DNA from 2 places in the Lysinibacillus sp. AR18-8 genome. Region 2 is predicted to be linked to the other one. Evidence: riboswitches for the same ligand, from Rfam matches in the RefSeq annotation. Region 2 holds a riboswitch; the other holds the start of a gene.
What was found. Region 2 has a riboswitch for cobalamin ahead of BFM98_RS07150 (ABC transporter substrate-binding protein). Riboswitches for the same ligand answer to the same signal wherever they lie in the genome.

Region 1: linked by a shared signal. The riboswitch ahead of BFM98_RS00470 (energy-coupling factor ABC transporter permease) and the one ahead of BFM98_RS07150 (ABC transporter substrate-binding protein) in region 2 are both predicted to bind cobalamin.

What each region holds. Positions count from the first base shown of each region.
Region 1 covers NZ_MDGU01000001.1:97,400-105,276, reverse strand. Annotated here, with positions in the region: gene BFM98_RS00500 (cobalt-precorrin-5B (C(1))-methyltransferase) at 1-494, opposite strand, end outside; gene BFM98_RS00495 (precorrin-8X methylmutase) at 494-1,153, opposite strand; gene cobK (precorrin-6A reductase) at 1,166-1,927, opposite strand; gene BFM98_RS00485 (sirohydrochlorin chelatase) at 1,924-2,859, opposite strand; gene cobJ (precorrin-3B C(17)-methyltransferase) at 2,874-4,541, opposite strand; gene BFM98_RS00475 ((2Fe-2S) ferredoxin domain-containing protein) at 4,546-4,917, opposite strand; cobalamin riboswitch at 5,064-5,245, opposite strand; cobalamin riboswitch at 5,497-5,681, shown strand; gene BFM98_RS00470 (energy-coupling factor ABC transporter permease) at 5,831-6,577, shown strand; gene BFM98_RS00465 (energy-coupling factor ABC transporter substrate-binding protein) at 6,581-6,853, shown strand; gene cbiQ (cobalt ECF transporter T component CbiQ) at 6,859-7,632, shown strand; gene BFM98_RS00455 (energy-coupling factor ABC transporter ATP-binding protein) at 7,629-7,877, shown strand, end outside.
Region 2 covers NZ_MDGU01000008.1:108,689-116,565, reverse strand. Annotated here, with positions in the region: gene BFM98_RS07160 (class I adenylate-forming enzyme family protein) at 1-1,324, shown strand, start outside; gene BFM98_RS07155 (acyl-CoA dehydrogenase family protein) at 1,326-2,993, shown strand; cobalamin riboswitch at 3,051-3,233, shown strand; gene BFM98_RS07150 (ABC transporter substrate-binding protein) at 3,371-4,339, shown strand; gene BFM98_RS07145 (FecCD family ABC transporter permease) at 4,336-5,337, shown strand; gene BFM98_RS07140 (adenosylcobinamide amidohydrolase) at 5,334-6,794, shown strand; gene BFM98_RS07135 (cob(I)yrinic acid a,c-diamide adenosyltransferase) at 6,807-7,370, shown strand; gene BFM98_RS07130 (heterodisulfide reductase-related iron-sulfur binding cluster) at 7,733-7,877, shown strand, end outside.

The DNA of each region.
Region 1 (7,877 bases), on a different contig from region 2:
AACGTTTTTTTAGCAATCTCCTCACCCTTAGGTACAGAAATCACCACATTCACGCCTCGAGTAATGTGAAATTCGTCCAACACACCTTGGACCGTGCTATAAATCATTTTACGGGGTACAGGATTAATGGCTGCCTCTCCGACAGGCACTGGCAGGCCAGGCTTTGTGACACGCCCGACACCAATACCTCCATCTAAATGAATCCCAGGTGTATCTGCCCAGCTCACTGTGCCAACGATGAGTGCCTGATGGGTCGCATCAGGATCATCACCAGCATCTTTAATCGTTTCACAGCTGACAGCATTTTCTTCAAATATGCATTTTTCAATTGTAAAGGTTGCATCTCGACCAATAGGTAAATGAATCGTACTTGTCTCTTGCTCCTCCTTAGTAATAAGGGCAAGCAGTGCAGCCTTTGATACAGCAGTTGCACAGGCTCCCGTCGTGTAACCGTGACGCATGTCCTTGGGGTCCTTTTTTGGCTTCCGCTCCATTATTTTTTCGCCTGTTCGTCCGCTAAAAGTGAGATGGCATTTAAAGCAGCAACCGTCACTGTACTACCGCCTTTACGACCAACATTTGTAATGTACGGAATCCCTTCTAGTTTAAGCAGCTCTTCTTTTGACTCAGCTGCTGACACAAAACCAACAGGCATACCGATAATTAAATCTGGTTTTGCTAGCCCTTCTTTAATTAATCGAATCAATTCCAGCAATGCAGTCGGTGCATTACCAATGGCATAAATACCACCTTCATGTAATTTTGATGCCTTTTGCATCGAAATAATGGCACGTGTTGTATTTTGTTTTTTCGCTTCTATTGATACATCTTCATCCGCAATATAGCAATGCAAATCACCACCATGTTTTTGGAAACGCTTTTTACCAGAGCCACTTTCAATCATTTGCACATCTGCAATGACATGACGTCCTGCAAGAATAGACTTGATACCCGCTTCAATAGCACCTGGTGTAATGATGACACTACGACCTAGCTCGAAATCAGCTGATGCATGGATAATGCGACGTACAACTTTCCATTCATCTTCTGAGAAGTCATGCTCGCCCATTTCCTCTGCAATAATAGAGAAACTGTAATCGTAAATTTTATCTGGGTCTACCGTTAATGGTTTAAAATCTGTTTTAAAATCCATGGAAAATGCCTCCTAAATTGTATGTTCAACAGCCTGTAATACTTCTTCAAATGTTGAATATTGTTGGCCGTACTGTATATTTGGTCGTGCAATAAGAATCGTTTCAATCTGGCATGCGAGAGCTGCCTCTAGCTTCTCATCAACTGAGCCCACTTTACCGCTTTCTTTGGTAATCATCAACGTCACTCCGTATTGACGAAATAGAGCTTCATTTAATTCCTTTGAAAACGGACCTTGAATAGCCACAATATCTCGCTGCGCCACGCCAAGTGCCTCACATTTTTCCATATTATCCAGTCGTGGAAGCATACGAGCGATTACTCTTGTGTTTTCTAAGCCCTGTAAAACCCTTGTAAATGTAGCGAGTGTTTTACTACCTGTCGTTAGCATAATGACACCGCGTTTTTCTGCAGCTAGCTGAGCTGCCTCCTCATAATCCTTTACAACAGTAATCAAAGGATGGGCATAATGTTCATGAGCTCTTTCATAGCGAATATAAGGAATCTTTGCCTGCTCTGCCGCTGCCATCGCATTTTTAGAGGCTTCCTCCGCAAATGGATGAGAAGCATCTACCACCAATTGATAGCCCTGCTCTGTCATGATGGTCGCCATTTCCTCAGCTGTCAGTCTACCGATTAAATGTGGCAGACCAACGTCAGCAAGACTAGAGGCTGCCGATTCAGTGACGACCGTAGCGGTTACCGCATAACCTGCACGTTGTAATGCAAGGGCTAGATCCCTTGCATCACTTGTCCCTGCTAACATGAAAATCATTTTACCGGCTCCTCTTCATGATGATGGTCATGGTCATGATGGTCATGCCCATGATCGTGATGGTCGTGATGATGATGATGCGCATGTCCATGATCGTGATCGTGATGGTGATGATGATGTGCATGTCCATGTACTGCCGCATAGGCGCGATAATCTTCTAGATCTTGCATACCTGTTGATGTACCGTTGATTGCCTGTTCAATACGCTCTAATAAAACATTTTGTAACCGTTCATGGTAGCCAAAATAGTTAGCAATTTGAATATCACAATCTGGATAAAGTTCATTAAACTTCTCACACATGCCATGCATGCGTTCCATCAAAATGCCTGTGAATAAAAAGTATGGTAACATGATGATTTTTTTTGCACCTAGTTTGACACAACGTTCAATTCCTTCTTCAACTCGTGGATCTGTGACACCCATAAAAGCACTTTCTACGTATTTTACAGGTAGTTTTTCCCATAAAAGTCGCGTGATTTTATAAAAATCACCATTAGCAGATGGATCACTGCCACCTCGTGCAATCAATAAAATCGCTGTGTCTTCCTGCTCTTGTTCTGAATTAAAGCCAATTTCAGCTAGGCGATCTTGTAAAATGGCAAAGATTTCATCATGGATACCAATTGTTTGACCATATGTGAAGGTAATCGTTGGATAATGCTCACGTGCATGCTCGATTTCCGCTGGAATATGCAGCTTTGAATGGCCTGCATGCAGTAAAATGATTGGAATTACATGTACCTCTGTAGCTCCCTTTTTCACACAGTTTGTAATACCTTCTTCGATGTTAGGTGAAGCAAATTCAAGGAAACAAGTTTCCACTAAAAATTGTTCATCAATACGCGGTGTCATTTGTTCGATAAATGTACGAACCTCATCATTTCCTGCTGCTAAACGGCTCCCATGGCCGACAAATAAAATAGCTTTCATCTCTCTACTCCTTACTAGTCGCCGCACGGAGCTGGCTCTACTTTTATTTTGGAAGACATATCTTGATACGTAAAATGCAGTATTTTTTTCACACGTTTAAAATATTTAAATAAGCGTTCATTTGGATGAGCATTTGCTTTATATTCTTCAATAATATCTGTAATGAGTGGAATCAGCTGCTCAGGCTCCAGCCCTTCTACAACAGGCTGTGCTGCGTGTGCTGTACGACCGACTGGTTTTGCTCCAATAAAGACATCAAATTTACTTTTGCGGTAGACGATACCAATATCATCAAATACAGCCCGATAACAGGCCATCCCACAGCCATTAAAGCCAATATTTAATGTCTTCGGTAAGGACATACCGCCTAGTTTTTCTTGTATTTCCTCTGCATATGGTATTGAATCAGCCTTTTCACCGTAGCAAAAATCACAAGCCTTCAGTGATAACACATCACCAATCGGGGCTAATAAAAACCCTACTTCCTGTAATTTCTCTGTGATCTGTTCAGGGGCAGTCGTTGGTATTTTCAAATGAATTTGATGATCTGGTGTGTATTCCATCGTCCCCTCATCCCCAACGACCTCCGCTAACGTCATCATTTGCTGGGGAGTAAAAAACTTATTGGCTACACCAGGACTTACTGCTAATTCAAAAATAGATTCTATTTTTTGCTGTACAAGCTTCGGTGTTACTTTGACTGCGCTTGTCCCTTTTACCATTGCAAGTGCCGCTGTAGCCATTTCAAGAGCTGTTTTTTTAGGCTTTGGCGTAGCGGCTATACTGGGTTTATTAAAGCGCCCTGCATTAGGGTCAGCCGTAAAGTCATTTCGCGCTGTTCCCGTCTCTTGGTTCATTGCCCAAGGTTCATTTTCTTCGCGTAAACGTTGATGTGGACGTAATGGCTGTTTCTCTTCACCCAGAGTATATTTACGTTGGTAACCGCGGGGCGTAATCATCTTATTGTCATAGAAAAATGTTGACGAATTCCCGATAATGACAGTTGTCAACATACCAATATCATGTTCTAGCATTTCTGCTAGTGTTGTCATGGTCACTTCTTGACGTTCTCGATAGGCACTTTTCACAAGCCCAACTGGTGTGTCTGGCGAACGATATTCTAAGAGTATTCGTTGAGCCTCGACAATTTGTCTTGTTCGACGTCCACTTTTAGGATTGTATAAAGCAATGACAAAGTCCGCCATTGCAGCTGCCTCGACACGCTTTGCAATTAAATTCCAAGGTGTTAGATGGTCACTCAAACTGATTGTACAAGCATCATGCATAATAGGTGCACCAAGTATGCTAGCGCATGAATTAATCGCAGAAATCCCAGGAACAATTTCAACTTCAATTCCTGTTGCTTCTGTCCAGCCTAGCTCAATTAACACCTCATAGACTAATCCTGCCATGCCATAGACGCCTGCATCACCACTCGAAATTACTGAGACGATGCTCCCTGCTTCGGCTTGACGAACGGCTTCCTGTGCACGCGACACTTCTTCTGTCATGCCTGTACTAACAATCGATTTTGCACTTACTAAATCTTGAATCAGCTCTACATAGGTTTTATAGCCTATAATCATATCACTTTGTTGTAAAGCCTCTACTGCACGTGTCGTAATATGCTTAAAATCTCCAGGTCCAAAGCCTACTACGAAAATTTTTCCTTTTTGCGCCATGTTGTTACCCCTCTTTCACCTTTTCGATCCCTTTAATAGCAGTTGTTTGAGCAGTACGCTGTAATGTACCTTCACGAAGTGTAAAGACATGTTCGTTGTATAAGGATTCATGATGTAAATCTTGTACTAGTGTTCTAGCATGCTCTGTTGATGGCACACGATACCAGTTTCCTTGAGGATAAGCGATTACCACACAAGCATCCTTGCAGCGTCCATTACAGCGCGTTCTTGTCGTATGTATTTCCTGATCGAGTGCTTGCCGCTGTATCTCATCTCGAATGGCTAAGGTAATTTCCTCCCCATCCTTTTTCATGCAGCTACTGCCATTGCAAATAAAGAGATGTGTTTTCATCCCCTCTAAATTCCAAGTTGTCATCTTCTGTCTCCCCTCATTTGCTTTTTGGAAAAAGAAAAACCTTTACTCTATAACGAAGAGTAAAGGTTTTGTAGAAGCCAAATAAAAACGAATAGAATGAAATACAGGTACCCGCTTTCGCTTCAACTTCTCCCTCCGAAAAGTTTGCATGCACAATCAAATAAGCAGGTTTCCTGACTTAAGCTTCATTTTACTGTCGCACCTTCCCAAGTTTGCACCAGTGGCTTTGCGATTTCATCAGCTATTACAGTAGCGGGGGCTGTATTGGATTTTCACCAATTTCCCTATTATCTCGAGCTATTCGAGCACTTATTGACGTTTTATATGAAATTTTTATTAGAATTTTAAATAGAAAACTGTCTTTATCATATCTTATTATTTTAAAATTTCAATATTTCTTTAAAAATTTATGACAAATTTATCAATTTTGAATGGAACTAGGTATGAAATTTATACAATCTATATAATTTGCGCACAAAATTTTATCAGAATATTCACCGTTGACCTTTAATTAAAAAAATTTCATAAAAGGTATAGCATATTTATGGAAATTCATGTTACACTTTGTCGTGAAATCTCACAATTTGAATTTTTTTCGGTGCAAAGTGCTTGTCATTTTGCTTAAAAGGGAAGCCGGTTTGAGTCCGGCGCGGTCCCGCCACTGTAATAGGGAGCTTTATAGAATATGTCACTGTCTAACGGATGGGAAGACCTATAAAGCATTGAACTAGAGCCAGGAGACCTGCCGAAAAATAAGTGATCGTTTCAACCTACGAGGATAGGTGTGCGGCTTAGCAGATGAGACTGTTATTTGCTTTTTTAGCTATGCACTTTTCCACCTAAGGAGAAGTGCTTTTTTTAATTACGCACGCAATATTCTAAAAATCTATTAATTAGTTAGGAGGAAAGCTTTTTGAAATTATCATGGTGGAAACTTAGTTATTTTTTACTGGCCTTTTTAATCGTGCCAAAACGTGCCTTTGCCATGCATATCATGGAAGGTTTTTTACCAATCGAATGGGCTATTTTTTGGTGGGTGATCTCTATCCCATTTATCATTCTAGGATTGCGTTCTATTCGAAAAACCATTGATGAAAATCCTGAAACAAAAATGCTTTTGGGGCTTTCAGGAGCCTTTGCCTTTGTGCTATCCGCCCTAAAAATCCCTTCAGTTACAGGTAGTTGCTCTCACCCAACTGGTGTAGGACTTGGGACAGTACTCTTTGGCCCTCTAGCAATGAGTGTAATTGGAACAATCGTTTTATTATTTCAATCTTTATTATTAGCTCATGGAGGAATTACAACTTTAGGGGCTAATGCCTTTTCTATGGCTATTGTTGGTCCTTTTATTGCTTACTTTGTCTTTAAAGGGGCTCAAAAAGTAGGGTTGTCATTTTCACTAGCCATATTCTTTGCAGCTATGCTTGGTGATTTAGGTACATACATTGTGACTTCTGTACAACTAGCACTAGCCTTTCCTTCAGAGGTTGGAGGCTTTATGGCATCCTTTACAAAGTTTGCAGGTATTTTTGCCTTAACTCAAATTCCTTTAGCAGTGAGTGAAGGAATTTTAACGGTCATTGTGATGAATTTCTTGAAAAAATACAATGTTAGCGAATTAAAAACGTTACGTGTTTTCTCAACAAAGGAGGCACATTAACAAATGAAGAAAAATTTATTGTTATTAGCAATTGTTGTGTTGTTAGCCATCATTCCCTTATTCATACAAAAAGGTGCTGAATTTGGTGGTGCTGATGGAGAAGCAGAAGCAGCTATTGGTGAAATTAATGCGGAATATGAACCATGGTTTGAAAGTCTATGGGAGCCACCAAGTGGTGAAATCGAAAGCTTATTATTCGTGCTACAGGCAGCTATAGGAGCTGGCTTTATTGGCTACTTCATCGGCTATATGCGTGGCAAACACAAAGAAGGTTAACCATTATGTTACTCATTGATAAGTATGCCTATCTGAATAAGCTAGCGTCCGTTCATCCGCTAGAAAAAATGATATTTTCACTTGGACTACTTCTCATAACGCTCATCATGAGAGATGAACGACTTTCACTCATTACATTTTTTGTAATGAGTGCTTTTATCATTTTAGGTGCAAAAATTCCGCTTGCATACTACGGCAAATTATTATTGCTACCTAGCTTTTTCTTATTAACAAGTCTCGTATCTATTTTACTTTCCTTTACATCATCAACGAATACACTCCCTGCCCATATTTGGTCGTTTACATTTAGGAATTGGGCTGTCTTTATTGGGAATGCAAGTGTGTTAGCAGCGCAACAGCTGTTCTTTATTGTCCTTGGTAGCATTAGTTGTTTATACTTTTTAATTCTAACCACTTCCGTACAAGGAATATGTTATGTGCTACGACAATGGCGACTCCCCTCTTTATTAGTGGAGCTCGTCGAACTAATCTATCGTTTTATTTTTATGTTTTTAGAAAGCATGCAAAATATACATCTCGCCCAGCAAGCACGTCTTGGCTATCATTCACCGATGCAATGGCTACGCTCTGTCTCCATGCTTATTGTGACATTATTTGTGGAAATGTTTCAGCGTAGCCGAGAGCTCAACAATGCCGTGCAATCACGTGGAGGCGAGGCCGTCTACTGGCAAGAGATGGGCTCTTATAGCAAGAAAAATTGGCTAGGCATGGCAGCTATTTTACTAGTCCTCATCATATATGGAGGGTATTTTACATGACAGCATTTTATTTTGAACTCAACCAATTATCTTATGCCTATGCGGATGGTACGAAGGCGTTGTCAGATATTACATTAGACATTCCAAAAGGTAAAAAAATCGCCATACTCGGACATAATGGCGCAGGAAAATCGACTTTATTTCAGCATCTTAACGGTATTTTAAAACCTACAGCTGGAACGATTGTATTCGAAGGCAACGATCTGGAATATAGTCGAAAAGCTTTAAAGGCCCTACGCCAAAAA
Region 2 (7,877 bases):
CGTTTTAGAGTTTGTTGTCAGTTACTTTGCTATTCAGCGTATTGGAGCGATCGTTGTGCCAGTCAATGCGAAGTTTACATTGCAAGAAGTAGAGTACGTGGCGCAGCATGCCGAGGCGAAGGCAATTGTCGTACATGAGGCTATTTTTGCAGCAGTTGAACAGCTAGCCGGTATTCCGTTAAAAATTAAAACAGGTCAAGAAAAAGTGGGATGGCATCAGTATGAATCAATGCTTCAAAATGCTAGTACACAAACAATTGATTGTCAGTTACAAGAGGATGACCCTTCCACGATTTTATATACATCTGGCACGACAGGAAAACCAAAGGGTGTGTTATTTAGCTACCGTAATATTTTAACAGTGGCGCAAATGATAGCTGTTGAAATGGAGGTAAAGCCTGAGAGCCGTATTTTGCTTATGATGCCATTAACACACTCTGCACCATTACATTTATTTTTAATGGCGGGTGTATTGGTAGGCTCAACAAATGTATTAACACCAACTTTTACACCCGATTTATTCATTGATTCCATTGAAAAGGAGAAAACAACACATTTCTTTGGTGCACCTGTTGCTTATTTATTAACGGCACAACTGCCAAGGCTACATTCGGCAGATTTGTCTTCTATGAAATGGTGGGTCTATGGTGGGGCACCGTTATCTCAAAGTGAGGTTCGGTTCATTCAGCAGGCATTCCGCACAAATAATTTGACTTGTGTATATGGATTAACAGAGGCAGGTCCAAGTGGCTCATTATTATTTGGCAAGGAGCATGAAGCAAAGGCAGGAAGTATTGGTCAGCGGGCGCCACTTGGTACAGAGTTGCGTATTGTGAATGACAGTGGAGAAGATGTAAATGTAGGCGAAGTGGGGGAAATTGTCTTGTTGGGTGAGGGCAACATGCTTGGCTACTATAAGGATGAAGTAGCTACTAATGAAGCCTTTATTGATGGTTGGTTAAAAACCGGAGATCTAGCTCGCAAGGATGAAGATGGTTTTATTTGGATGGTAGATCGTAAAAAGGATGTCATTATTTCGGGAGGTGTCAACATTTATCCGAAAGAAATTGAAGATTGTTTATTGAGCTTTGAAGGTATATTCGAGGTTGCGGTAATTGGTGTACCACATCCGCAATGGGGGGAAACTGTAAAGGCGGTGTATTCTGCTAAACAAGACATCCATGAGGAAGCTTTGAAAGCTTATTTAGAGGAGCATCTTGCAAAGTTTAAAATACCACGTATTTTTGAAAAAGTAGAAGCGCTACCACGCAATGCATCAGGCAAAATATTAAAACAAAATTTAAAGGGGCAAGAGGTGAGATAGCATGAAAGTATTACAACAAGAAGCAATGCGTACTACGAACTTTTTTACTGAAGATGACACGCTTCAAAAAATAGTGGAAATGATGTTAGATAAAGAGTTTTTATCCTATGCCCAACGAGAGTTAACAGATTTTGGTGAGCTATGTGCAGGTGATATTGATGCGAGGGCAAAGCATACAGATCGACAGGGTGAGCCTCGCCTTCAAAGATATGATGCCTATGGTGAAGAGATATCAGAGGTTTGGGTTAATGATGGCTATAAAAAAACGATTGAAGAGACATATAATACTGGGATTGTAGGTTATGTACACAAGCATATTCCGCAGCTAGGACACAAGGGGAATTATGTTTATAGCTTTGCACAAGGTTATTTGCTATCACATGCAGAGCCCGGTTTTTATTGTCCAGTAACATTGACAATGGCAACTGCCTATCTATTAGATCATTATGCAGATGAAGAGGTAAAGCAGCGTTTTTTACCACATGTGTGTGCAACAGGTGACACAGATTTATATGAAGGTGCGACCTTTTTAACAGAACGTCAAGGGGGCTCTGACGTAGGTGCAAATGTGGTGGAGGCGAGAAAGGATGGCACTGCTTATCGTCTATATGGTGAAAAATATTTTGCATCCAATGCGGGCATGTGTGGTGTAGCGATGGTATTAGCACGACTAGAAGGTGCGCCAGCAGGTTCCAAAGGCTTAACATTGTTTGCAGTTCCTTGGCGCAAAGAAGATGGAACAACAAATCATTTACGTATTCGCCGACTGAAAGATAAGCTAGGCGTTCGGGCAGTTCCCTCTGGTGAGGTAGAATTTGATGGTGCACTTGCCTATGTTGTAGGGGAGCAAAATAAAGGGATTTATTATATGCTAGAAGCACTAAATCTCTCTAGAATTTGTAATGCAGTCGCTTCAATTGGTATTATGCGTCGCGGCTTCTTAGAGGCAAAACATTATGTAAGCAATCGACATGCATTTGGCAAGCCCTTAACACAGTACCCTATGATTCAGGATACTTTAGGGAAATTTGCAGCTAAGTTGCACGTGGAAGTAGCGACAGTTTTTGATCTTATCCAATTATACGATAAAGTGACAAGTGGACAGGGAACTCAGCAAGATCTTATTATGAATCGTTTATATATTGCCATTATGAAAAAGGAAACAGCAGAGCAAGCTGTTCATTATGCTAGTGAGGCAATTGAATTACACGGAGGTAATGGCTATATAGAAGACTTTGTAACGCCCCGCTTATTAAGAGACGCCCAAGTGTTAACGGTGTGGGAGGGTACGGCTAATATTTTGGCCTTAGAACTCATTCGTTTAGTAGATAAGTTTCATGCTCATGAACTGTTTGTACAGGAGATGGAGGAACGATTAGACAAATTAGCTGACAGCTCACTAGTACAAATCGTTAAAGAACAATTGGCGAATATGTCTGTGAAACTGCAAATTTTTAGCGCTTTAGACGAGGCAACGAAAACTTTTGAATCTAAGGGTATGGCGGAAAAAATGGCTCACCTTTATGAAAGTGTCATAGCGGTTGAGTGGGCACATAAATTTGGTGGGAAATATGAAAAACTAGCGGACGTTTATTTAGAACAGACATGGTCATTAAGAGAAATGGGTGCTCAAATGAAAACAGTCCAATACTTTTCTGAAATTGTATAATGGCCGGGGAGTCGTCTTGAATGGAGGCGACTTTTTTCATTTTCATGTATAATGAAATCAACTGAATATTATAAAGGTTCTTTACTTAAGTAAAGTGAAAAGGGAAATCGGTGTAATTCCGATGCGGTCCCGCCACTGTAAGTGTGAGTTTTTTCAAATGATGCCACTGAAGATTTCGGGAAGGCTTGAAAAATCGCAAGTAGCACTAGCCAGGAGACCTGCCTTTATAACGACATGACAACCTACGAGGATAGGGTGGTGGATTTTGTATCAGTTTTTTTGGTGCGATTTTGCCCCCTCATCGATCAAAGATGAGGGGTTTTATTTTGATGTAGAATAAAGCGAAATGTCGCACGGATCAACGAAGGAGGATTCACATGAAGAAATTTTGGAAAATAGGATTATCAGCATTTTTAGCAGTAGGCTTGCTAGCTGCTTGTGGGCAGGAAGCAAAAGATAACAAGCCATCTAACGAGCAGCAAACACAGCAAGAAACAGCACAGGTGGATGAAGCAACATTCCCAATGACGATAACAGATGCCCTTGGTAAGGACATTACACTTGAAGCACCTCCTGAGAAAATTGTTTCACTTATTCCAAGTAATACTGAAATCCTTTTTGGACTAGGTTTAAATGATGAAATAGTTGGTGTTACGGACAACGACGATTATCCGCCAGAGGCAGCTGAGAAGGATAAGGTTGGCGGTATGGAATACGATATTGAAAAAATTATTGCCTTAAAACCAGATATCGTTTTTTCACACGAATCTAGCATGTCTCTTTCAGAAGAGGCTATTGCACAGCTTGAATCAGCAGGTTTGAAAGTATTTGTTGTAAAAAATGCACAAGACTTTAATGAAACATATACAACAATTGAGCAACTTGGACGTGCTACAGGGAAATTACCAGAGGCAGAAAAAATTGTCGCTAATATGAAGGCAAAAGTAGAAGAAGTTTTGTCTAAAGTCAAGGATGTTGAACCCAAAAAAGTGTTAGTTGAAGCATCAGATGAGCCAGATATTTATACAGCTGGCAATGGTACATTTATGAACGCTATGCTTGAAATGATCAATGCAGAGAATGTAGCTGTAGATGGCGATAATTGGTATAAAATTGATGCAGAACAAATTATCGCAAAAAATCCAGATGTCATCGTGGTGACATATCATTATGTACCAGATATTTTAACGAAAATACCAAAACGTGCGGGCTTTGATACGATTAATGCCGTAAAAAATAATGCGATTGTGCAGGTAGATGAAAGTACGACAAGTCGTCAAGGGCCACGTTTAGCTGAAGGTCTAGAAGAATTAGCAAAAGCAATCTATCCTGAGGTATTTAAGTGAAAAAAATAGCACTAGCCTATACATTAACATGTACGCTTCTTCTTATTAGCATCTGGTGTGGCGTAGCGATAGGCTCGGTTCATATTCCATTAGAAGTATTGTGGAATAAGGCGGTTGATGAAACAGCCGCCAATATCTTTTGGAAAATTCGTTTGCCTCGCGTGTTATTAGCGGGACTAGTAGGCGCATCTCTAGCTATTGCTGGAGCAGCTTTCCAAGGTTTATTAAAAAATCCATTAGCAGATCCATATACACTAGGGGTTTCATCAGGGGCTTCTGTTGGTGCTGTTTTAACGATCTTTTTTAGTATTTCTATACCTGTTGTCGGTTTGTATGCGCTGCCAATTTTCAGTATGATTGGTGCTATCATCACGATGGTAGTTGTTATGAGCTTTGCTAGACTCGTAGACCGCTCATTAAAAATGGAAACGTTGATATTAACAGGTGTTATTTTTAGTTCATTTTTAGGTTCCCTTATTTCATTAATGATTGCCTTATCTGGTGAAGAATTACGTCAGGTAATAGGCTGGCTACTTGGTTCTGTTTCGATGCGTGGTTGGCCATATGTCCAAATGATCATTCCATTTGTGATTGTAGGTTCAATTATGCTATGGACACAAAGACGAGAACTAAATGTTTTGTTGTATGGTGAAGAGCGAGCAAAACATTTAGGTGTTAATGTGAAGCGCAGTAAATATTTGATATTAGCAGGTGGCTCCATGCTAACTGGAGCAGCTGTAGCGGTTTCTGGCACAATTGGCTTTGTAGGATTAGTGGTGCCGCATATGACAAGGATGATTTGGGGTTCTGATCATCGCCACTTATTACCATTATCTTTTTTCAATGGTGCAACATTACTCATTATTTGCGACTTAGTAGCACGAACAATCATTGTGCCAAGAGAGCTACCAATTGGTGTTATTACGGCATTTATTGGAGCACCTGTTTTCTCCTATATTTTTTATAAGCAGCGAAGAAGCAAGGGGGTACGGGCATGATTGTTGTTGAACATCTATCAGGTGGCTATGAAGATGTACCAATCGTCAGGGACATTAGTTTTACTGTTGAAAAAGGAAAAATTCTTGGCATTCTAGGGCCGAATGGTAGCGGGAAATCCACATTATTAAAAGTAATGAGTGGTATTTTACCAGCTACTGCTGGAACCATTTCGATTGATGGACAAAATATTCTTTCTTATAATGCTCGTGCTTTGGCGAAAAAAATGGCTGTATTACCACAGCTACATGCAAATGCTTTCTCGAACAGTGTGAGAGAGGCAGTTTCACTGGGGCGCTACCCACATCAAACAGGCTTTTTCTCGAGTTGGTCCGAGCAGGATGAACAGGCTGTGCAACATGCTATGCTACAAACAGGTGTAAAGCGGTATGAGCATACACCAATGGAATTTTTATCTGGTGGTGAACAACAAAGAGTATTTGTAGCACAAGCCTTAGCTCAAACTGCAGAAATACTATTACTGGATGAACCAACTAATCATTTAGATATTGCCCACCAACGTCAAATTTTAGATATGGTGCGGAAGGAAGCCATGGAGTGCGGTTTAACAGTTGTTATGGTACTACACGATATGAATTTAGCCTCTCTTTATTGTGATGAATTATTGCTAATGGAAAGCGGACAAATGAGAGCACTTGGTGCACCACATGAAGTATTAATTGCCTCCCAAATTGAAGAAGTTTATCAAGCACGGGTGACTACATATGCTCACCCTGAAATACCAAAACCTCAAATTACAATGATGCCCGCAGCTACAGACTATCAACAGCGAGCTGTCATCAAAAAAGAGCACTTTACGATAACTGAACAATATATCCAACTTCAATCAGAGCTTCCTCTGAAGACCGTATCTTCTGCAGTTCATAACCCAGGTATTGGCTGGCATAATTGCTTATTAAATCGCTCAGTTCCTGGTGATTATGTCATCAGCGATGTGAAACGAGAAGTTAAAGAATTTTTAAAAAGGGGAAATTTTTCACCTACAAATACTGTTGTTATGCTAACAGCAGTACCAACAGCTCTAGTGGCCATCAATGAATTTTCAGCACCTTTTGGCAGTATAATCGTAGCTGTAACTGCTGGCGTAGGCAATGCAGTTGATGTATCTCGAGTACATGAAAGACAAGATGAACCATATATTGGTACTATTAATACATGGGTTATCATTAATGGTTGTTTATCGGAAGAGGCATTTTTTCAGGCATTGATGACAGCAACTGAGGCAAAAACAAAGGCGTTGCAATCAGAAAATATTCGTGATGAGCGGAGTGGAACAATTGCAACAGGTACTGCTACAGATAGTCTGTTAATTGCTGCAACTCAAAAAGGGGAAGAAATGCTGTATGGTGGCCCAATTACGGAAGTTGGTAAAATGATTGCAAAGGGTGTCTATGAAACAACAGTTCAGGCGATTAGGAATTATAAAAACCAGTTTTAGGAGATGAGAGAAATGAAGCTTTACACGAAAACAGGCGATACGGGGAAAACAAGTCTTATTGGAGGACGGGTTGATAAAGATAGTTTACGTGTGGAAACATATGGGGCAATTGATGAATTAAATTCCTTTATTGGGAAGGCTGTAAGTGAATTAGATCAAGCGCTTTTCAAGGATATTTTAACAGACCTAGAGACAATTCAGCATGAGCTGTTCGATGCTGGTGGAGACCTTGCTAATGTAATGAAAGAACGTCATTATAAATTAACAGAGCAACCGATTGAAGTACTTGAAGCTCGTATAGATGCTTTATCAGACGAAGCGCCACCTTTACAACGTTTTATTTTACCAGGAGGTGCACCAGCAGCGGCAACTTTACACATTGCACGCACGGTTGCACGTCGAGCAGAGCGTGAAATGGTGACACTTATGAAAGAAGTCGAAGATGTACCAAAGGTTGTGCAAAAATATTTAAATCGCTTATCGGATTATTTATTTGCAGCTGCACGTGTTGTAAATGCTCGCTTAAACGTTGCAGATGTTGAATATATCCGCAGTGGGAATGTTTTTAAAAAATAAAGTTTGATTTAATAAATGTTTTTGTACAAAAAATGAATTGCCAGATATTAAGCTACGGGGCGGTATAGGTTTGTATGCAATTTTAGCAGATGTTCAAAAGTCTACTGAATATGCGACATCCCAATAAGTAAAATAGTTAAGGAAAGTAAAAAATTGCTACTTTGAAAAAATTCAGGGTGGCTTTTTTTCTTGTAAAATGTAAGAATATAAAATTATCAGAAATATTTCCGTTTTATGTTGACTGAATGCTCACTCATTTATTAGAATAGGAATATAATGATAAAGTGAAGTACATTTCTGTATGAACTAGCAAATTCGTCACAAAGAGAGAAAATTACGACAAACTAAAGGGGGGACCAACCATGAGTCCATTATTAATTGCTAACATTGTCTTAACAGTCGTGGTTGTGCTTTATGCAGTAGGATTGTTCTTCTACCTGTTGAAAACACGCTATAAGTATGTGCAATTGGGGAAAAAGGTTGAGTTTGATGAAAGTGTTAAAGAAC